4 regions of the Leuconostoc falkenbergense genome follow, and region 3 is predicted to be linked to each of the others. Evidence: riboswitches for the same ligand, from Rfam matches in the RefSeq annotation. Region 3 holds a riboswitch; each other region holds the start of a gene.

Region 1 (5,663 bases), 1.0 Mb from region 3:
AATTCCTTGGTGCAATTGTCGCTTCAGCAGCAGTTTACGGTGGTGTTGCCGCTTACTTGAAGTCTTCAACTGTTTCCACAGCATTATCTGGACAAACAATGACCGTCAGCCAATTTGTTTCCTATGTTGGTTTGGGTCAAGCAAACTATGCCACTGGTGAACGTCTGAACGCTTTTGCGTTTGAATTTGTCTTGACATTCTTGTTCGTACTTGTGATTTCAATTGTCACAAAGTTGACTAATGTCCCTGCTCCCTTGGTCATTGGCCTTTTCTTAGCCGTTTTGATCATTGTGGCCTTGCCAATTACAGGCGGATCATTCAACCCAGCACGTTCATTGTCACCAGCAATTTTTGTCGGTGGTAAGGCACTGAAACATCTGCTAGTCTATATTCCAGCACAGCTAATCGCTGGTGCATTGGCAGCATTTGCCGCTAATTACTTCAATAAAACCAGTAAAGAAAAAGCCGTAAAAGCCTAAAGTTTATAAAGATTGACTAACATTGTCAATCTTTTTTTGTTTCTAGAAATAAACGTGTATAATGGGATTTATTGGTAATATTACACACAAGGAGAATTTTTCATGCGTAAGTATATCGCAGAATTTCTAGGAACATTTATGTTAGTGTTCTTTGGAACTGGTAGTGTTGTTTATTCAGCTATTACGACACAATCACCTATCACAATTGGTTTTTCATTTGGTTTGGCATTGGCCGTTGCCATTTATGCTTTTGGTCAAATTTCTGGTGGGCACTTTAACCCAGCCGTATCACTTTCAATGGCTATTCAAAAGCGTTTGTCATGGGTCGAATTTGTCGGCTATGTATTAGCACAATTGATTGGTGCTATTGTCGCTTCTGGTGCTGTCTATCTTGGCGTTACAGCTTATCTAAAGTCAACATCCGTTACAACCGCTTTGTCAGGTCAATCAATGACAGTCAAACAATTCGTTACTTTGGCTGGTCTTGGTCAAACTAACTTTGCTGACGGGCAAGGCTGGTACGCTTTTGCCTTTGAATTGATTTTGACTTTCTTGTTTGTTTTGGTCATTTCAATTGTCACTAAATTGGCTAATGTCCCTGCCCCATTGATTATCGGTTTGTGGTTAGCAGTCCTAATCATTGTTGCGTTACCTATTACCGGTGGCGCTTTCAACCCTGCTCGTGCCTTAGGTCCTGCAATCTTTGTTCAAGGTAAAGCACTTGGTCACGTTTGGGTTTACCTAGTGGCTGATCTACTAGGTGGTGCTTTGGCAGCATTTGCCGCTAACTTCTTCAACAAGGGCGTTACAAAAGAAGCCTAATCTTAATAAAAAAGAAGCTCGTCGCGAGCTTCTTTTTTTATTAACGCAATTGTCGTGGAAAATCATCAGGCAATGGACCTGTAATCGTTTTAATGCCACCATCAAAGGGCAAAGGGAGTTCAATGGTAGCTGAATGCAGCATCAATCTTGGCATATGACACCCACCATATAGGTCATCCCCAACTATTGGATGGCCTATACTAGCTAAATGAACCCTAATTTGGTGCATTCGGCCAGTATCTAAACGAATTCGTAATAAAGAATTTTGATAAACCGTATGTATATTAGTCCAATGTGTCACAGCAAATTGTGCGTTGGTTCCATTGACAGCACGTTTCCTGTCGTCTTGTGCATCAATGCCAATTGGTGTTTCAATTATTCCCTGTTTTGTCGGCATCACGCCACTCACCCATGCCAAATAAGTCCGTGTAATTGCCTTAGCAGATAGTAATTGGTCAAGTATTGGGACTACCAAAGGCGTTTTTGCAATAATAACGGCCCCCGATGTGGCCCGATCAATTCGATGTACCATATAAGGGGCCACTTCCAAATGGCGCCTTTGAAAATCACCGGCAACGTAATTCAGCAAAGTATCATCTTCTGTTGGTGAATGCGGATGCATTTTCATACCCGCTGGTTTATCGACAACCACAAGATAATCGTTTTCAAATAAAGTTACTACTTTCTGACTATGATTCGGTCCATAATTAGAGTTACTCGTCCTAAAATCATCCTGATCAAAGGTCATCACTAATACATCATTTGTTGCCAAAAAATAACTAGTCGGGACCACTTTACCATTCACGGTAAAATGTCGCTTAATCCTGAGAGCCCCACGAATACGCTTTGGAATAAGCCATTTTATCCACAATGCTTTAACTGATTGACCGGCATTGTGCGGTGCTATTTTAAATTGATATTGCCATGTTGTCATATGATAAATGCCCACACCTTTAGGGTTAGCTCCCTTAATTTGACTTTATTGTCATTTTCGTTATACTTAGATTATCTGGGGTGCCCTATGGCTGAGATATACCCACCGAACCTGCTCATGATAATGCATGCGAAGGGAGATATAACATTGTTTAGCTCATTAATGGCGCAACCTGTGAACTCTCTTGACGGTTGCGCTTTTATTTTTTGGAGATATGAAATCTATGCAAAATTCTCGTTCCCGCGTCATCGCTGAAGTGGCTATATTTGCCGCCTTGGCTGTTGTTTTCGATTGGCTGACCCTTTTTAAAATGCCACAAGGTGGCGCCGTGACCTTGTCATTGGTCCCAATATTATTTGTTGCCTACCGACATGGTGTAAAAGCCGGTATGGTGACTGGATTAATTGTTGGTGTGGTGACTTTTATTTTAAATCCATATTATTTAAATCCACTACAAGTATTTTTCGACTACTTCTTTGCCTATACGTTGGTTGGTCTCGGCGGATTGTTCACGAGCCAATTAAAATATGCACTCCGTCGAAATACAACAAAACAAGCAATGGTACTAGTATCACTTGGCGCCGTACTTGGTGGTTTTGGTCGCTTTTTTGGTTCCTTTTTGGCTGGTGGTTTCTTTTACGGCGCTTTTGCTCCTAAAGGGCAAAATCCTTGGCTCTATTCACTGATTTACAACGCAGCTTACGTTGTCCCACAAATCCTTTTGACTGTCATTGTACTGATTGTTTTACTTCGCGTTCAACCAAAAATGTTCAAATAAAAAGCCAATTATTATAACAATTCTAAATGGAACCTGTTATAGTAACTGGCTTTTTTTCGTAATTGGAAACTCACGTTTATCAACAACCCGATACTTTACTTTTCCAGACTCAAGATAAACATACAGCAATTGCGTTTCAGCGTCATCAAAATAGCCCAAGTTGACCACAACACGTCCTTCATATTCTTCAATACCTTGGAAGGCTTTCTTCATAATATGATGGATAATCATAGCACTTTCAAGCTGTTCATTAGCCTTATCAACGGCTTCATGTAAACTATCACCATCATCTAAGTTTTGTTTGATAATCGCAACTTTAACAAACGCACGAAACCCATATAATCGAGATTCTTGTTCATCTTCTCGATCTATCGCTTGAACATATCCTTGCTTTTCCCAATAGCGAAGTTGCCGTGTCGATATATTCGTCATACGTGCTAGTTCACCAATGCGAAATTGTAGATGATCAAGAGACGGTTTTTTAAAATTTTCTTTGTCAAAATTCATATTTGTGCCTCTAAAAATAGTGTTCTTTGTCAACTAAGTTGCTAAAAACACGCCTAATATCTATTTAAATATAGCACATTAATTAATTAAAACAAAGCCTGCCACTGTTCTAAAATTGGGCCTATCTCAAAATCTTCAACTCGTCGTAGTGAGATATCAGCATAATGTTGGCGCTCTTTTTGAGTGTTTAATAGTGGCTGAATAGCTGCTAACAAACCATCGACATCACCATTCTCAACTAAAATGCCGTATTGACCGCCATCTAGCACTTCTGCAGAACCCGTATTTTTCATTGCGACAATCGGTAAACCAAAGCTCATAGCTTCAGCCAAAACCAACGGCAATCCTTCCCAACGAGAAGTCTGTAAGAAAATACTAGCATCACGGTAATGTTGTCGCAAAGCTTCGTCTTTTAGTCCACCACGATAAATAATTTTATCTTGAGCCGCATATTTTTCAATCAATTCTTGAAACGTTACCATATCTTCTGGTAGCCCACTACCAGCAATTGCCAAACGCCAATCATTAGGTAGTTTAGATGCTAGTTGCACAGCGAAATCAATGCCTTTATGCTGAATCGCAATCCGAGCTGTAAAGGCAATGATATGTTGTGTCAAATCAGCGCGTCCATTTGGTGTTATGGTCAACGGATTCCATATTTTGACAGCGTATTGATTATAGGGCTTAAAGCCCGCCAAATCATAGTCTGTCAGTACAACGACAGTATCAAGTGCCCGCAAACCTGCCTCAAATTCAGTCTGCATATCAGCATAGTACTGACTTTTGTAAGTCGTCACATTATTATGCATCCAACCAATTAACTGTGTGTCAGGTAATTGTGGCTTCATCACAGCAGCAAAACTAGACAACAAACCACCTGCTAAAATTACCACATCGAATTCCCGTGCAATGTTAATAAAATCTTGAATTTGTTCAGCATATTTGACATAAGGCTTTGCATCGTTGGCTAGTGTTAAGGGCCTCTTTGCAACCAATAAATCCGCTGATAGTGTATAAAAAGGTGGTAAATCAGAAAAACTATAATATACTACGTTGTGCTGTTGCGCCAACGCATTACCAACAACAGTCGTGGCACGCTTCATGCCCCCAAGACCAATGTTTTCAAGGGCAATAAGAATCTTAGTCATATTTTTGCTCCCAGTTTCATTAATTTCCACTCCAATCATCTGCATTTCGTGGCAACAATCTTGTTGTATCTGTCGCTTTATCACGTGACTCTGGTGCATCAGTGATGTAATCACTCAGAGTCGAGCGGTTACCATTTTTAGACAACAAACTTGTGGATTTTGTCCCTAATTTTTGGTTAATCTTTTTCAACCGTTTGACTGTACTGTCTTTACTGTAATCATATTTCGACGGGTCAACAGCCTTAAAATCTTTTGGTGTGTAGAAACGCAATAAATTCTTTTGATTCAAATTATCTGACATATTCAATTTTTTATTCACATAACTTTGAATCTTATTAAGTTTTGTCTGCAATTTTTTGTCAGGATATTCAATTAATTGATTCGTTTTTGTATTCCAAATTCGCCCAGACAAACTAGCATATTCTGGTGTTATCCAGTCTTTATTACGGAATGCAACTATTTGTACGTGCTGCTTGCTTAACAAGTCTTGTCCAAACTGAATATACCGCTTTGTACTGATGCCAAGCAAATGCTCTAATGTAGGCGCAACATCAATTTCACCACCATAAGTATGATCAATATAGCCATTTGTCATGCCCGGTATATGAACAATCAATGGCACCCGTTGCAAATTAGCATTGTCTAAATCGTTCCAGTTACTCTCATTTTTGCCAAGCACCGATGCCAAATAAGGCGCGTCAGTATTAGAAATACCGTAGTGATCACCATACAAGACAACAGCAGTATTATCGTACAACCCTGATTTTTTGAGATAGTTAAAGAATTCTTTCACGGATTGATCAAGGTAGTGATTGGTGATGAAATAGTTGTCCACTAATGTTGAACCTGTATTCGACGTCTGGAAATTAGGATCTTGGTCCTGTGCATCTAGCGTATAAGGTGTGTGGTTCGTCACTGTCAAATATTTAGCATAAAACGGCTGCTGCAAACGTTCTAGATAAGGAACAGAGTTCTGGAATAATAGTTTATCCTTC
Region 2 (5,663 bases), 680 kb from region 3:
CGGCAGTCCCACTGATATTACGAGGCGGTAATGTGCCTAATATTGTTGGAGAAGCAGGCATTGGCAAGTCTGCTTTAGTGAGCGATGTGGCAAAGCAAATGAATGCGCAATTGTTTACAACGGTGGTTTCTCTGTCAGAAAAAGGCGATTTGGCGATTCCAATACCGCCCTTGACTGAAAGTGCGTTTTTGCAAACTAAACATTATGGGCAACTTGCTGACGTTAAATTTGGCTACACACATACGCTGATTCAAATTATTCAGCATGCTGAAGCGGTACCGAGTCAACCAATTATTTGGTTTTTAGATGAATTCAATCGTGGCTCACAAGCTGTTCAGGCTGAACTGATGAATTTAGTGTTACAACGACAGATTAATGATCTAATTTTGCCAAAAAATGTTCTCCTTATCTTGGCAGAAAATCCAGATGATAGTATGCATGGTTTTGAGACATCTGAATATGCGGTTCAAACTTCTGATGCCGCAATTAAGGATCGGACAACAAGATTAGTGATGAGCGTATCAGTGAAAGATTGGTTAGCATGGGCTGCTAAAGGGGATCAACGGCCCAATATTCATGATTTGGTGCGCAGGTTTATCGCTGAAAATGCTAGTTTGTTGTATCCTGACGTGCGTGAAGTTGATTTGAATCCAACCCCACGTGCTTGGCAACGTGTGTCGGATGATCTTTTTGAATTGCTTAGGCTATCTAATCGTCAGCAAGAAGATTTGTTATTTGATATTGTGGCGGGTGATTTAGGTCAAGTAGTGGCAACACAATTTGTTCGATTTGTACGCGAACAAACGCCTAGCTTAACTGCCGAAGAAGTCTTTGACTCAAAACCAGACGGACCTAAAGTACCTTTAACCATTCGTTCCAAATTTGAAAGCTATTCAGAAATTCAAAAAATGACAGTGATGAAAACATTGTTATTGACGGCAGATATGACACACGATAATAACGCTGCACGTTTTAGTGAATTACTACAATTGCTGGCACCAGATGGTCAATATGCACTGGTTAAGCAAATGACAAATGCTCCAATTTTAGATGATTTGTACAATTCAGAAGAACACTATGCAAACGTGTTGTATCAACAAATTATGGACATTGCGACCAGATGATAACAAAGGATGAAACGGATAATTTAATATTAGGTGGTATTAAAACCTTACTCGATGTTTCACCACTATATGGCAACATTGTCATGAATTTAACCCGCGAAATGAACCTGTTAGCACCGCATCCTTTGGCATTAAAATGGCAAAATCATCGTTGGTACTTAGTAATCAATCCAGCACGTTTAACGGAAAATTTCAGCACGTATAATCAGATTGCTGCTGCATTGGCACATGAATCACTGCATGTTATTTGGGAACACCCAGTTCGCTATGCTGCAACGCACCAAGCAAAATCAGTTGTTGATCTAGGGACTGATGTGGCGATTAATCAATATTTACCTAAGGAATTAGGTGAGTTACCAACGGCTGTGACTTTGCAAATGTTGTTTGATGTGTACGGCGAATGGTTTGCGCCTTATCAAGATTCGCAAACTTATATTGATTTAATCAGTCGTTTTGAAGATGATGTGCCTGCTCATGGTGACGTCGACGGCCACGGTGATTGGGCGAGTGTTGGCGATGAGTCTGATGAGGCTAAATCGGCACTTGAACAAGTCATTCGGCAAGCCAATGAAGATGCACAAAAATCTGGGCGAGGTCACTTGGCTAGTGCTGTCATACAACAGATTTCCGCGGTGGTGGTGCCTAAAAAAAATTGGCGTCAAATCTTCAAAACAGGGGTAAGCCAAGTACCTAATCAAAAGCAACCATCACGCGCACGATTTAATCGGCGCCAAGCCTATCGAATGGACTTATTTGGTGAAATTAGTACGTACGAAAATGAAATTTTGGTATTTGTCGACAATTCAGCTTCTATTAGTGATAGACTAGTGGGTAAATTCCTAGCCAATGTGATGCAAATAACACAACAATTTGATGCTAAAGTCCGCGTGTTTTCATTTGATACAGCAGTTGAAGTGATTAAAAATATCAATCATTGGCAGCGCCGTGCTGGCGGAGGAACGGCATTTCAAAGTATTTTTGACTATCTAGATAAACAAAAAACACCTCGTGAGACGACAACAGTGATTATCCTAACTGATGGTGACGGTGAAACATCACCGATTATGTCACAGTATCGTCGTGTTTATTGGATACTGCCAGAAGAGCAACAACTCAGTTTGCCTAATCAAATTGGAAAGGTGTTGACCCTATGAAATTAAATCCAACAGATCTGAGTAGTTTTATTGCCAAAGACAATCGGTTCAAAAGAGCTGAAGCATTATTAACTGATCAATGGGAATCACTGTTACTGAGCGAGCCATGGGGCATGACGATGATGACGCGTTCAGATATTGTCTATGCAAAAGCATTAGTTGCATCAGATGCTATGACACCCACAGTTGATCTGACAACGTTTAAAGGCGTCCAACAGTTTATTCAGCGTAATGCAGTTCGGCTTTCACCAGATGTCGTCACAATGTTAAAGGAGCCATTCTTATGAAAATTAATCTTGTACTTGCACCAGAACAGTCAGTTTCAGAATTATTAGCACTTCAAACAGCGAATCCAGACAACGTGTTTTACCTCGGCAAGGTATCACAATTGGCGGGTTCGAATGTTTTGATTTTGGATGCGCCAGAAATTGTCCAACAATTTCAACGGCCATTAGGCTTTGATAGTCGTTATATTAATGGTCAATTAACTGGCCGTGTGATTCATCAAATTGCCTTTCAGGCTAAAGATGATAATGATAAACTAATTGGTAAGTTAGTAAATGTTGCCGGTGTTGTGGCTCAAAATGATAATGGTAAAGCAGATTATATGTTGTGGACTTTTTGGCAAAATCACAGTCAATTAGCTGATTTTTTGAAAAGTACACAGTATCAGCAAATGATTAATTTGATGAAAAATCCCTACACAACGACTTACCAACGTGTTACAAGTGATTCGCAATTGTCACTGAAACATCAAATGAGAGATGTTGATCCTGAATGGTGGGGTTGATTATCTGGTGACATTCGTTTACACTTATCTTGAAATGAATAAAATATCTGGGGTGCCGATTGGCTGAGAAATACCCATTGAACCTGATGACGTTAGTACGTACGCAGGGAGATATGTTGCATAAGCTAGTGTTTTTTAAATGTTGATTACTGGCCGTGAACGCATCTTCTTGGAGTGGGTTCGCGGCCTTTTTGTGTCCTATTATGGAGAAAACATGACCTCATTACAAACAATTAGAGAACAGTTTATGCCTCAAATAATGGCTGAGCCTTTCGTGAAAGCAATTGGTAATAACTCATTAACCAAGCATCAAGCCGATTATTATACGGCTCAAGATGCCAGTTATATCGAAGCTTTTATGCCTATCGTTGATCAAATTGATGAATCATTACATTTAACCAGACCGACAAGCGATGATGAGGGACAAGCACATCTTAGTCTAGTGGATGCTGTTGCCTCAAAGCCTTTAGATTTGGTTGGGCAATCCTATGTTAATCATATGCGTGCAGCAGCTCAAAAAGGTGCTATGTCAGCAATCATGGCAACCTTACCTTGTGTGGAATCCTATTACTTTATAGCTAAAGCACTGGCACATCAAACAAACAATGGTTGGCAGCAATATTATGCCAGTAAACAATACCATGATTTGGTAACCTATTACTGGCAGATTGTTGACCATTCAGACAGTCGACTAGATGTCGCTATTTTTGAAAAATCGTATCAATTTGAACTAAAATTTTGGCGGAATGCCTATGAAAAAGGGAGTCAATACTAATGACAATTAAAAATGTACGGACACAATCACCGCTTGTTCTGACCTATGCTAACTTTGTTACCCCACAATTCGTAGCCAATGTAGTGAATGTTATTGGTGGTTCGCCGCTTATGAGTCGCGAAGTTAGTGAATTTAATGATTTATGTCAAATTGCACATGCCGTTGTCATTAATATTGGTACGCTTAAGGCCAATGAATTATCAGATATTGTAACGCTCTCAAAGGTCGCTACTAACTTAGATAAACCTGTTATCTTGGATCCAGTTGCTGTTGCAGTACCTTTTCGTAGTAAGGCCGTGCAGACTTTGATGCGAGAAGGGCATGTTGATATTATTCGAGGTAACGCAGCGGAAATCGCGTGGTTTGCCGATATTGATTTTGACAGCCAAGGCATTGACGCCACTGGTAGTGGTGATGTAATTGCCATCGCACAATTAGCAGCAGAAAAGACTGGTGCCATAATTGCATTAAGTGGTGCCAAAGATGTTATTAGCGATGGGCATCAAACTGCCGTCATTGAGACAGACGTGCCATTATTATCAACTAATGTGGGAACTGGTGATGCATTATCGTCCATGATTGGTGCTTTTGTGGCTGAATCACTCACTATGGAAAATGTCATGTACACGATGGCAACGTTTAAGTTAGCTGGCCTCAAAGCCAGCCATCAAATCACGACACCAGGTTTTTATAGTATGCAATTGCTAGATGAACTTGCTGCAATTACAAGTGAGGAAGTAGCGACATTTATGACTGAAAGTGTGCAATACTTATGAGCAATGAAACACCACAAGTATTAACAATCGCTGGTGCTGATAGTAGTGGCGGTGCTGGTATTAGCGCTGATTTAAAGACATTTGCTGCACAGGGTGTTTATGGTGCTAATGTGTTTGTCGCTTTAACAGCGCAAAATACATTGGGTGTTCAAGATGTTTTGATGACACCACCTGATATGATTTGGTCACAAATGCAATCAATCGCTGATGATTTAGCTATCAAAGCAACCAAAACTGGTATGCTCGGAAACGCAGAGACAGTAGCGCTTGTTGCCAAAGGCTTGCAAAATTTTGATTTTGGTAAATATGTGTTAGATCCGGTAATGGTTGCGAAAGGTGGCGCAAAGTTGCTTAATCCTGATGCAGTGGCTGCCGTTAAAAGTTTATTGTTACCGCTAACAGAACTTGTAACGCCTAATATGCCAGAAGCTGAAATTTTAAGTGGTCAAGCGATTAATAATCGGCAAGACATGCAACGTGCAGCTAAGGCGATTCAAAAATTAGGCGCTAAAAATGTTTTATTGAAAGGAGGTCATGGGCAGTCATCACGTATTGAGGATTACGTCTTATTGGCTGATGGGACAGATTTCTGGTTGGCAAGTCAGCGGGTTCTTACGGAGCGTACCCACGGCACTGGAGACACTATTTCGGCAGCGATTACAGCACAATTAGCGCTTGGCAAAACTTTAGATGTGGCGATTTTGCATGGGAAAAGATACGTTGATGCCACAATTCGTGATGGCATTGCTGTTGGACACGGGCATGGGCCACTTAACCATGGGACCAAATTGGTGACAGAAGATACAGTTGAGGTACTTCATGACATTTAATCCATTAATATTACGACGTTATTTTGTTTTAGGCACTCAAAATGTGGAAAACGAATCACAATTTTTTGATATTTTAACAACCGCTTTGAAATATGGTATTACTGCTTTTCAATATCGTGAAAAAGGTGATGGCGCATTAAAAGGCGCTGAAAAATATCGTGTAGCAGAGCGTGTACGCGACTTAACACGCCAGTATCACGTGCCTCTAATCATC
Region 3 (5,663 bases):
ATCGAAAGTAGAAAAAAGAAAACTCAAAAAGAGTTGGATAAAATGAAAGCCAAAGATTTGAGTTGATTTCAAAATAATTATCAAAAATGGCTATGATAGAATGGATATATTAACAACACGATATGAGAGAAAAAATATGTCTGAAAAACCAAAAAAACTTGAGAAAAAGAATATATTGTATCTAGTCATTGCAGCTTTATTCATAATCATCATAATTATGAGCTTTTATATTCATGCGTTGCGTAATCGGAGTACAACAACTATTGTGATCAACCCAACAAAAACAAGCAGTAGCGCATCAAGTGAATCTAGCTCATCAAATAAACACTAAATTGAATTGCCCTGAAGATTAAAAAATTGTGTGTATTCTTTTTATATATTATAATTATGTAAAATAAATATATTACCACCACCGGGTGGCAGGCATGTGAGAGCTCATTAGGTCATTGAAGAGCTCCCACTGCCTTTTTATTTTAAAAATAATCTAGGAGAATAAACAAATGGAATTATTATTACTAAAGGAACCATTAACGGTATTTCAGGTGGATAATTTACAGGAGGTTAATTTATCTATAAATCCTTTGAATATCAGTATTACAGCTGATGAAATATCTGTAGTAGCGCCTACTTCACAAGTGCCTGCAGAAACAGTGAACAGAGAAGATGGCTGGCAAATGTTTAAAATTGAAGGCGTACTGGACTTTAGTTTAATCGGTATTTTGGCAAAAATATCAGGGGTTTTGGCAAAAGAAAATATAAGCATTTTTGCACTATCAACATTTAATACAGACTATATTTTGGTTAAGACAGATAAAGTGCATAAAGCGGTACGAGAGCTGAATAACAATGATTTTGTTATTCGTCATGAGTAAGATTGAAAAAAATCAATTATAATTGTTAAACTAAATGGGCACGGCAATGTGTCTTTTTGTTTGTGCTTAAAAAATGAATATTTGAAAAAGGCCTAATTGGTGAAAATGTTTGACACTTGTTACAAAATAGTCATATTTTACTTCATTAGCCTGAATCACTAAGTTCAATTTTTTATACTAAATATGTTTCAATGTTGCAGAGCTAATGGTTTTCTTAAATTTCCAATCTTGTTGGTAAAAAGCTTGCTCCCAAAACTGCCATTCGAGTTCACAACTTTTTAAGAAAAATTGCATAGCTTCTTCACGTTGTAATGATGTTGCATCTGATGCCAGACGATCAATCCAATCGAAAATTTGATCAGAGACTGTGGTCTGAGAATCATCATCCGTTTTAGCATAGAAATCAATCCATCCTTTAAAAGGATTAGCTTGATTATTAGCCTTTTCTTGAACTTGCTTGTTGGCAATTTCATGGTACGTCCAAGGACAAGCTTGAAAAGCAGCGAGAATATTCAGCAGTAAACCTGTATCAGCTGCACGATACATATGTAATTCATATAGATATGCTTTTGGTGCTGGTGTTGCATGTTGTAACATTTCATATTGAACGCCGGCCACATCGCAAAAGACGTGGTGTGGATGAATTTCGCTATTCAAAATAAAATCAATTGCATTCGCAAAAAATTTTATTTCAGTACGGTCAGTTAGTTTTGTAATTGCAGTGGCATAAATTTTAATAAATTCACTCAAATATTGAAAATCTTGTTCAACATAAAAAATTAAAGCTTCTCGTGGTACGTATCCTGTCGCAATACCACGGACAAATGGGTGTTCATGAATAGCAGTCATAATTGGTTGTGCATGAGCACGTAATTCTTCTGAAAACAACATAATATCTCCTAATAATTGGTTTTTAGTCAACAAAAAAAGCGCTTTGTTAAGAGCGCAAAAAGAGCATCTTTATTAAATAAAAGAATGCCACTTTCCTACGCTAGTGTTGACTAGATCAGGTTCGAAGGGACTGATGTAAACATCATCTCAGCCAAGAAGGCACCCCTAGTGGACAACATATAATATTTTATGAATTAAGAATAACACTACTACAAAATAATTACAAACATTAAAAAAATAGGAGTCAGTGCATTGCATTTTTGAAAACAATGAGTTATACTTTTTCACGTAGTTTAATATTTTATCTGGGGTACCGTAAGGTTGAGATTATACCCATTGAACCTGTCAGGTTAATACCTGCGAAGGAAGATAAGTTAGATTAAGACATTTTTTGATGCCATCAATCACTAGTCTCTTTTGTGGTTGGTGGTTTTTTCTATGATCACTTATTACTAAAACGGTATATTATCAAAACTTACGACCTCAATCAAAAGGAGAATATGTTTATGGAACAGTTAGAAATCTCATCTGAATCAAAGGTTAGGTGGTCGTTGCGAGAAGTGATATTAATGGCATTAATAGGTATTGCTTTTGGTGTCATTTATTTCATTATGGATCCAATATACACAGCTTTAGATGCTGTTTTGGTCCCACTCGGATTACATCAATACACAATTGCGATTACAATTGGTCCTTGGATGATGGCAGCGCCACTTTCCAGCTATCTATTGAGAAGGATGGGGGCTGGATTAATTGGTGAATTACTAGGTGCGACAGGAGAAGCACTTTTGGGAGGTTACTGGGGTGTAGCGACTTTAATTTCTGGTTTTATTCAAGGAATCGGATCAGAGTTAGGTTTCACATTAACAGGCTATAAAAATTGGAAAACAGGTTTAATTTTGTCGACCCTTACAGGAACTATTGTGACTTTTATATGGTCATTGTTCCATGATGGCTATCTTCAGTTTGGAATTAGTATGTTAATCGGATTGTTCATTGTACGGTGGATTTCAATTGCTTTTTTTGCTGGCCTACTAGTTTATTGGATTGTTAATCTATTAGAAAAGTCTAAGTTATTAAAAAAGTGACGTTAGGATGACCAACAATGACGATTTTAAAAACTAGCCATTTAGATATTAAGATTGATGACCAATTAATTTTAAAAGATATTACGCTATCCATCCAACCGGGACAATTTATTTTATTAGTTGGTGAATCAGGTTGTGGGAAGTCTACATTGATGACTGCTCTGGCGGGTTTGTATCCCAAGTATGGTGGTGAATTGTCACAAACAGTTTTATTAAATAAACATAATATCGCAACAATTAAAGCCAATTTTCGATCGAGAAAAGTAGCTATGTTATTTCAACATCCCGATCAACAGTTCGCAATGGATCGTGTGGAAGATGAATTAATTTTTTCACTTGAAAATTTGTCTCTATCAAAACAAGAAATAGATACACGAATCAATGAAGCATTAATTGAAGTCGGTATTGAATCACTGAGACATAGTGATTTAGCTCATCTATCAGGTGGGGAATTGCAAAAAGTGGCTTTAGCTGAAACGTTAGCTATGGGTGCCGAAATCATTTTGTTAGATGAACCTTTTGCAGCGGTTGATCCCGTGCATCGAAAAGAATTGCAGTTATTGTTGAAAAAGTTAGCTGATCGTGGGCATGGTATTCTAGTTTCTGATCATGATACAAGTGGTTATCAGTTGCTGATGACGAATGCTTTTCGCATAGCAAATAAAACACTTTATCAAGTAGGTAAGAATGAAATTAAGGATATGTTTAATGAATATAGTCCGCAGCAGTTACAGGTTCACAATACAGTAGATGAACTATCGTTTAATATGGTTGATGTGACATTGCAAAATGGTATCATGCCTATTTTACAAAATAGTGATTTTAAGTGGGCAAAAAATAAAATAACATTAATTACTGGACCAAATGGTATTGGTAAGTCAAGTTTGTTATTAACTTTTGCGCGATTGCATGATTTTCAAGGAACATTATGTTACGAAGAGCAATCAATTAATAATTTACCTTTCAAAAAATATGCACGTTTGGTGGGGCTAGTTTTTCAAAATGCAATGAATCAATTTTTAAACATTACAGTAAAAGAAGAGCTTGAGCAGGCTAGATCAAGGAGTCGTTTCAAAGGGTACTGGACTGAAGACAAAATATCCAAAGTTATCGACCGGCTCAATCTTGACGGACTAGCAGAACATAGCGTGTATGAATTGTCAGGGGGGCAGCAAAAAAAATTACAATTATTAATTATGATAGTTATTTCTCCAGAAACATTATTATTAGATGAACCTTTGGCGGGTTTGGATACGATATCTATTCAACATGTTATGGCAACTATTAAGGATGTCGCTGATGATTTGCATCAAACCGTTATTATGATTTCGCACCAAACACACGGCATTGCAAAATATATTGACTATCACGTTCATTTCGATAAAAGTGGCCTGCGCTATGAGGAGAAAATATATTAATGAATGAAACTCAAAAACTATTATTGGTCTTACTCATCTCTTTTGAAATAGCTTTCACAAAATCAGTATATCTCAATTTAATTTTGATTGTAATGAGTCTATTAATTTTATTGATAACTGGGAATTTTGCAAAGAACTTTGCTCGATTTGTGATTGTAAGTATACTGCCGGCCATTGGATCATTTACTTCGTTCTACTTTTTTGGTACCGGAAACAAAGAACAACGGATACATTTTGCTTTGGTCATGACGACTCGTGTCGGAGTGTATATTTTTTTGGGCGCCGCTTTTATATCGACCATGGTTTTATACAAATTATTACGTTCTTTGGAGCAAAATGTCAAAATGTCTGCTACCTTTGTCTACGGTATATTAGGCGCTCTTAGTTTTATTCCTAAAATTATACACGCTGTGAAGATGATTCGTGCAGTCGGCATGATGCGAGGAGAAGTGTTGCATTTTTGGTCTCCAAAACTATATTTTAAAGCGATTACCCAGTCATTGGTATGGTCCAATAATTTGGCCATGGCTATGACTTCACATGGTTTTGAGGAAGGAGAAAAACGAAGTTACTATGAACGGTTTCCAGCAAAATTTGGTGGCTGGATGATTATTCTGATCGTTATGTTATTCATTCAATACTGCGTTTTTATTTTACGACTCTGGTAATTATTTTTTAATCATTAGCTAATTTTGAGAGCTACATCTGTGATCAAAGATTGAACGGTTTAGAAAAGTCCGCGTTTTTCTTAGAGAATATAAAAGGAGCTGAATTATGAACTATAACAAAATTGTTTTCTTTGACTTAGACGGCACGCTTTGTCCCAATAACGATCTAAAAGTTAGCGTGGAAATGATTGAGCTATTAAAAACGTTTCCAGAACGTGGGATTCTGCCAGTCATAGCTAGTGGCCGTAGTTTTTATGAAACTAAACCATTACTCGAAATGCTGGCAATAGATTCGTATATACTATCAAACGGATGCTATGTTGTTTGTCAAGGCACAGTTGTAAAAGAATCATTTATATCAAATGTTATTATTCAAAAAGTTCTATCTCTCGCTCGTAAGAATAATCACGATGTTGGTTTTTTTCATCAGAATGGCTACGCATTCACCGGTATAAGTACAGCAACAAGTGAACATTTAAGTTCAATGAACTTATCCAAAAATATAATTGATCCAAACTATTATCGAAAACACAAAATTAATTTCTTAAATATTTATTTACCAAAGAAAGAAGAGACAATTTATCAGAATATATTTGCCAAACAAGCCAATTTTTTTCGCTATGCACCAATGGCTATTGATGTATTACCGTCGGATGTGTCCAAGTCTCAAGGCATCACAATTCTTCTCAGTGCGATGAATGGCAAGAATATTTCAACTTATGCATT
Region 4 (5,663 bases), 290 kb from region 3:
TCCACCTAGAACTGCCACCGTTGAAATGACACGATTAAGGTCATTGGCTATGACACGAACAGCTTCAACGTGAAAAATATCACGCATTTGTTTCGCAAAATTTGCTACTGTCAATGGTTTCTTTAACTTACCAATCCGACCTAATCCTGTTTTACCATCTGCATTAGGGATTAAAGGCACTGTGTGCTCAATATTAAGTGCTGCCGACAACCAATCATTCATCCCACCAAAAGCGTTATCCAAATTGGTATGTGATGCATAAACCACAATTTGATGGGTAATAAGATCTGCATACATTTGATTTTGTGGGACGGATAAATCTAAGTTTTTAGCTGGGAAAAACATTGCCTCATGATGTGCCCAAATGAAATCTACCTTAGCAGCAATGGCTTCCTTGACGACCTCAGTTCGCACATCTAATGTTGTCATAACGCGACTAATTTGTTGATTCGGATTACCAATTTGTAAACCAGTGGGGTCACCTGCTTCTGCCAAGGAAAGTGGCGCAAACTGTTCAATTTGATCAATTAATTCTTGTGCAATCACGATATCATCTCCTTGATACGATCATAAGTTGTTTGCCATTTTGTGTAGGTTGGCGTGTCTTGGTTGCCTGAATTTTCCAAATGCGCCAAAATAACTTTGATACGATCACATTCTTTTTGCCACTTGGCAACAAGAATTGGTGATTTTGATTGCAACAGATACGGACCAAAATCAATCTCACGCTCAGATAATTTGGATTCACCAGGCGTGGCAACGATCACTTCATAAAAATGCGAACCTTCCTGAACAATGTCTTCCGCTATAATCAAATAGTGATTGTTGTTTAACCATGATCTGACAACATTCTCATCAGTATTTGGTTGTAAAATCAAAGTATTGTACTGATGATTTTTTGACTGACCAGCTGACAAAATGTCTTGAATCAAAATCCCACCCATGCCAGCAATTACAACCGTGTCAACCTTATCAGCTATGTCAATGGCAGCTAAACCATTCGCTAATCGCGCCTCAAGTTTGCCATTCAGATGTCGTTTGTTAATTTCATGTTGAACATTTTCAAACGGCCCTTGAGCGACTTCACCAGCTATGGCATGCTGGACATGATTGTTCAAGATTAAATGTGCGGGTAAATAGGCATGATCTGAACCTATATCAGCAATTATTGCGCCTTGTGGCACATGTTTAGCCACCGCTTCAAGGCGTGGCGAAAGATGAATACTATCCATAATGTTCCCTAAAAAAATTTTTTTACTCCTATCAGTATAGCAAAAAAGCCAGCTACGCGCTGACTTTCCTTATCCAAATTTTATCAATAACACACCAATTGCCATCGCCATAATACCAAATATTTGAGCCCTTGTGACTTGTCTTTGCGGTGAACGCCACCAACCAAATTGTGTAACAGCCATTGATCCAACGATTGAACCAAATAAGCCCAAAGTAACTGTTACCCCCGTACCAAGTTGTGGGACTAAATAGGCGGCTGCAAAAACAAATGCAGCACCTAATACACCGCCAATGAACAACCAAAACGGCTGCCCATTCGCATGAAATTCTTTTGGCAAAAAGGACTTATCACGAATAATCACAACCAGAAGAATCAAGATTGTGCCTGTCAAAAAAGAAAACACCGAGGCTCCGACTGAGGAATGCATTAATTGGCCAAAGTGGCCATTAATGGCTTGTTGAATAGCTGAAATAGCACCTGCCACTATCCCCCACAAACGCCATAAATTCAACGTAACGGCATTTTCATGATCTTTGTCGCTTTTTTCTTCAATTTTAGCAACCCCACGGCTGGCCAACACAACAGCAATGTAAATACCTAAGAATAAAATCAAAATTCCCATAGACTTAAGCCATGTCAAAGGATGCTGCTGTGCCCCAAAAAGCCCAAAGATATCAATCACTTCTCCCATCAAAACTTGACCTAAAATGGGCAAAATAATCGTTTGAATTGCCCCTAATTTGGGAAACATTAAAATGTTAGATGTTAAAAAGAAGACACCCAAAATTCCGCCCAACCAAATCCACCACGGGTTATGCGATAAAACAGTGCCAATAGGAACAATGTGTTGATTGGTCCCCAAAAAGACGGCGATCAGAAATATTGTCCCGACTGAAAATGAAATTAAACTCGACCTAAATGGTGAACGTACCGCTGCACCTAATTTTGCATTAATAGCACTTTGATTAGCTAATAAAAATCCAGCAGCCAATCCAATAAAATAAAGCATCTCAATACTACTCCTAAATATAACTTTTTTAATTTTAACTCATGCGTAATAAGTATACCCATAGGTGCCGTTTTTGCAAGCCAAACGACTTTCATCTATTGCAGGTAAAAATGGATTGTGGTACACTCTGTTTGTGAGATAATCACAAACAATTGAAAACACCAAAGTCTGGGGTGCCGAATGGCTGAGATAATACCCATATAACCTGATCTAGATCGTACTAGCGTAGGGAGATTTACTTGAATATTAATTCTATACAGACACAAGCTACTAATCGTCAGTCTGTTTTAGCATTTGTAATTGATATTATGTCAAAGCCAATCTTCCTATGGAGATTGGCTTTTTGTATGTCTAACCTCATTGCGGTGTTTTCACAACAAATTCGGAGGTGTGCAACATGCATACAAAATGGTCACTACGTGACGTTATCTTTATCGCGCTCATCGCGGTGTTTTTCGGTTTTATTTTCTGGGCTTGGGCATTTGCTTATAACGTCATTGCAGCAATATTAACGCCTATGGGTTTAAGTCCATATGCTAATGATGCAACAATTGGTCCATGGTTAATGGCTGGTCCAATGGCGGGCTACATCATTCGTCGTGCCGGTGCTTCGATTATTGGCGAAACGCTTGCCGGCACAATTGAAATGGTTTTTGGTTCACAATGGGGCGTCATGAACATCGTTGCTGGCGCTATTCAAGGACTGGGAACCGAAATTGGATTTGCTATTTTTGGTTACCGTCGCTGGGATAAAACTAGCTTAACTGCTTCAGTCATTACCGTCACAATTGTAACCTTTGGTTGGGACCTACTTCGTAATGGCTATGCACAATATTCGTTTGGTCTACTAGTTGGTTTGTTTATCACTCGCCTGATTTCATCAGCCATTTTTGCTGGTGTCATTGTTTACTTCACGCAAAAGCTAATTGCTAAATCAGGTATCTTAACAACGCATCAATCAGAGGTGATCTCATGATTTCAAGTATTGCTGTTCAAGTTTTGCCAATGACTGCAAATGAAAACGATGTTATTAAAATCGTTGATCACGTCATCGCTTACATTGATGCTAGTGGTGTTAATTACCAAGTTGGTGCGTTTGAATCAACATTAGAAGGTGATTATGATCAACTGATGTCACTTTTAGCACAATTGCCAAAAGTGGCTGCTGAAATCACAGACATACCTGTAATGGTTTATAGCAAAATCAACATGGCAACCACAAGTGATGTGCTTACAATAGCAAAAAAAACAGATAAATATAAATAAAGCGGTGTTTTCCGCGTACATAGGATATTCTAAACCGATGATTGTTACTCTAGAACATATTAATTTAAGCTACGACAAAACAAAAATATTTAACGACTTGACACTATCCATTCCAGAAAATAGTTTCAATCTTTTAATTGGACCATCAGGTATTGGTAAATCAACATTGTTAAAAATCATTGCCGGTTTATTCCCTCAACTTAAAGGCACTGTTTTGGTTGACAATACCGCCATTAGCCAGTTACCAGCTAATCAGAGAGCACAGCATGTTGGTTTTTTATTTCAAGATCCCGACACACAGTTTGCGATGCCTACCCCTTTTGAGGAATTGACGTTTACACTAGAAAACTTACAAATTCCGGCTGATGAAATAGCTAAACGTGCGACGGCGGCACTTGAATTTGTCGGCATCAAACAACTAGCCGACCAACAGATTGCCACGCTTTCAGGTGGTGAAAAGCAAAAAGTTGCTTTAGCAATAATTGTCGCAATGAAAAGTAAATTGTTGCTATTAGATGAACCTTTCGCCAATGTCGATATAATAGCACGGCAGGAAATTTTAAAAAAAATAAAAACATTGCAGGCTGATGGCGTTACCATTCTTGTGGCAGATCATGATTTTTCAGGTTATCAAGACATTGTAAACAATGTATGGGAAATTCAACATCAAACAATCTCAACACTTGAACATGATCAATTTATGCAACGCATTTCCAAACCACAACATCATATTTTTAAAACAACCAATGAGGGTATTTTTGAACTGACTCATTTTAAATTATCGGCCGAAAAAAGGACATTAATCACTGTTCCCCAACTCTTGATTGGTGCACCTGGCATTACCCTTCTAACTGGCGCAAATGGTAGTGGCAAATCAACTTTATTTAATGCGTTAACTAAATTGAAATCTTTTGATGGGCAGATAACTTATCAATCAAAAAATATTCAAAAATTAAAAGTTGCACAATATGTTCAAAAAGTGGCGCTATTATTTCAAAGTCCCGAGCGCCAGTTTCTTAGAATGACCGTCGATGAAGAATTAGCGTTGAGCTACCAACATAGCCAACATCAATCATTTTGGTCTTCCAAAGTAATTGATCATTATCTCACGCGCCTCAATCTTAATCATTTACGTCAACACATTGTCTATCAACTTTCTGGTGGCCAAAAGAAAAAGCTGCAACTGTTACTGATGTTAATTGTTGGCACGCCCGTTTTGTTGCTTGACGAACCAATTGCTGGACTTGATGTTGCCTCAGTACGTGTAGTCTCTGAAATATTACAAGAAATTTCGGCTCAAGGTAAGCAGCGTTTCATCATTATTAGTCACCAACTGGATGCCTTACTACCAGTCATTAACTACCATCTACACCTTGATCACCAAACATTATACTATCAGGAGCAACTTTAATGAATTCCGGTGTTAAATTCGTCTTTATTTTAATCGTCAGTATTGAATTAACCTTTATATTAAACGCCCGTATTAATTTTATAGTAGCGATCGTTGCTGCAATTTATTTAATGCTATCAAGATTAACATGGCAACGCTATTTATTGCTCGTGCTAATGCCTATTTTGCCCGTTTTGGGTGCATGGACATCATTTAATACGTATGGCACTCACAACATGGCAATCGTCATGGCGACCCGTATTGTGGCTTACATTTATCTTGGTGCTGCTTTCTCATTTACAACGAACATGGTTGATTTATTAAATACGCTAGAGCAAAAGTGGCATTTACCAACGACCTTTGTCTACGGATTACGAGGTGCACTGACATTCGTCCCCCGCGTCAAACAAGAAATCAAAACAATCCATATCGCTGCTCTCATGAGAGGTGAACACTTATCATTTTATTCACCTCAATTATTTTTCAAAGCGATTTTGGTTTCTCTGCAATGGTCAACACGGTTATCAACGGCAATGGTTTCACATGGTTTTACAGAAAATGCACCACGCACTCATTTTCAGTCGATTATCATACAAAAAAGAGACTGGCTAATAGCTATCAGTCTCTTGGTGATTTTGCAATTGATGATTGCATATCTTTAATTGGTGCAAACGTTTTGCGATGAATTGGCGTGATGCCTTTCGTTTCAATGGCTTGGAGATGTTCTTTTGTCCCGTAACCGGCGTTTCTCTCGAAGCCATAAC

Evidence for each region. A riboswitch is a leader RNA that binds a small molecule or an ion and turns the genes downstream of it on or off. The one in region 3 is predicted to bind thiamine pyrophosphate.
Region 1: linked by a shared signal. The riboswitch ahead of thiT (energy-coupled thiamine transporter ThiT) and the one ahead of ACI3ES_RS05850 (ECF transporter S component) in region 3 are both predicted to bind thiamine pyrophosphate.
Region 2: linked by a shared signal. The riboswitch ahead of ACI3ES_RS02500 (transcriptional regulator) and the one ahead of ACI3ES_RS05850 (ECF transporter S component) in region 3 are both predicted to bind thiamine pyrophosphate.
Region 4: linked by a shared signal. The riboswitch ahead of ACI3ES_RS04395 (ECF transporter S component) and the one ahead of ACI3ES_RS05850 (ECF transporter S component) in region 3 are both predicted to bind thiamine pyrophosphate.

The regions. Positions count from the first base shown of each region.
Region 1 is NZ_CP174386.1:30,760-36,422, reverse strand. Features, by position in the region: gene ACI3ES_RS00230 (MIP/aquaporin family protein) at 1-479, shown strand, start outside; gene ACI3ES_RS00225 (MIP/aquaporin family protein) at 582-1,301, shown strand; gene ACI3ES_RS00220 (RluA family pseudouridine synthase) at 1,342-2,235, opposite strand; TPP riboswitch at 2,302-2,390, shown strand; gene thiT (energy-coupled thiamine transporter ThiT) at 2,459-3,013, shown strand; gene ACI3ES_RS00210 (MerR family transcriptional regulator) at 3,050-3,520, opposite strand; gene ACI3ES_RS00205 (glycosyltransferase) at 3,607-4,668, opposite strand; gene ACI3ES_RS00200 (LTA synthase family protein) at 4,688-5,663, opposite strand, start outside.
Region 2 is NZ_CP174386.1:492,410-498,072, forward strand. Features, by position in the region: gene ACI3ES_RS02480 (ATP-binding protein) at 1-1,124, shown strand, start outside; gene ACI3ES_RS02485 (VWA-like domain-containing protein) at 1,121-2,278, shown strand; gene ACI3ES_RS02490 (hypothetical protein) at 2,275-2,565, shown strand; gene ACI3ES_RS02495 (hypothetical protein) at 2,562-3,068, shown strand; TPP riboswitch at 3,107-3,195, shown strand; gene ACI3ES_RS02500 (transcriptional regulator) at 3,283-3,843, shown strand; gene thiM (hydroxyethylthiazole kinase) at 3,843-4,619, shown strand; gene thiD (bifunctional hydroxymethylpyrimidine kinase/phosphomethylpyrimidine kinase) at 4,616-5,449, shown strand; gene thiE (thiamine phosphate synthase) at 5,439-5,663, shown strand, end outside.
Region 3 is NZ_CP174386.1:1,170,251-1,175,913, reverse strand. Features, by position in the region: gene ACI3ES_RS05865 (hypothetical protein) at 1-66, shown strand, start outside; gene ACI3ES_RS05860 (ACT domain-containing protein) at 501-872, shown strand; gene tenA (thiaminase II) at 1,050-1,763, opposite strand; TPP riboswitch at 1,839-1,940, opposite strand; TPP riboswitch at 2,060-2,148, shown strand; gene ACI3ES_RS05850 (ECF transporter S component) at 2,270-2,851, shown strand; gene ACI3ES_RS05845 (ATP-binding cassette domain-containing protein) at 2,869-4,269, shown strand; gene ACI3ES_RS05840 (energy-coupling factor transporter transmembrane protein EcfT) at 4,269-4,937, shown strand; gene ACI3ES_RS05835 (Cof-type HAD-IIB family hydrolase) at 5,044-5,663, shown strand, end outside.
Region 4 is NZ_CP174386.1:885,023-890,685, reverse strand. Features, by position in the region: gene ACI3ES_RS04410 (Nif3-like dinuclear metal center hexameric protein) at 1-549, opposite strand, end outside; gene ACI3ES_RS04405 (class I SAM-dependent methyltransferase) at 543-1,232, opposite strand; gene ACI3ES_RS04400 (DMT family transporter) at 1,302-2,243, opposite strand; TPP riboswitch at 2,403-2,492, shown strand; gene ACI3ES_RS04395 (ECF transporter S component) at 2,641-3,219, shown strand; gene ACI3ES_RS04390 (thiamine-binding protein) at 3,216-3,509, shown strand; gene ACI3ES_RS04385 (ABC transporter ATP-binding protein) at 3,547-4,920, shown strand; gene ACI3ES_RS04380 (energy-coupling factor transporter transmembrane protein EcfT) at 4,920-5,561, shown strand; gene ACI3ES_RS04375 (ribonuclease HII) at 5,518-5,663, opposite strand, start outside.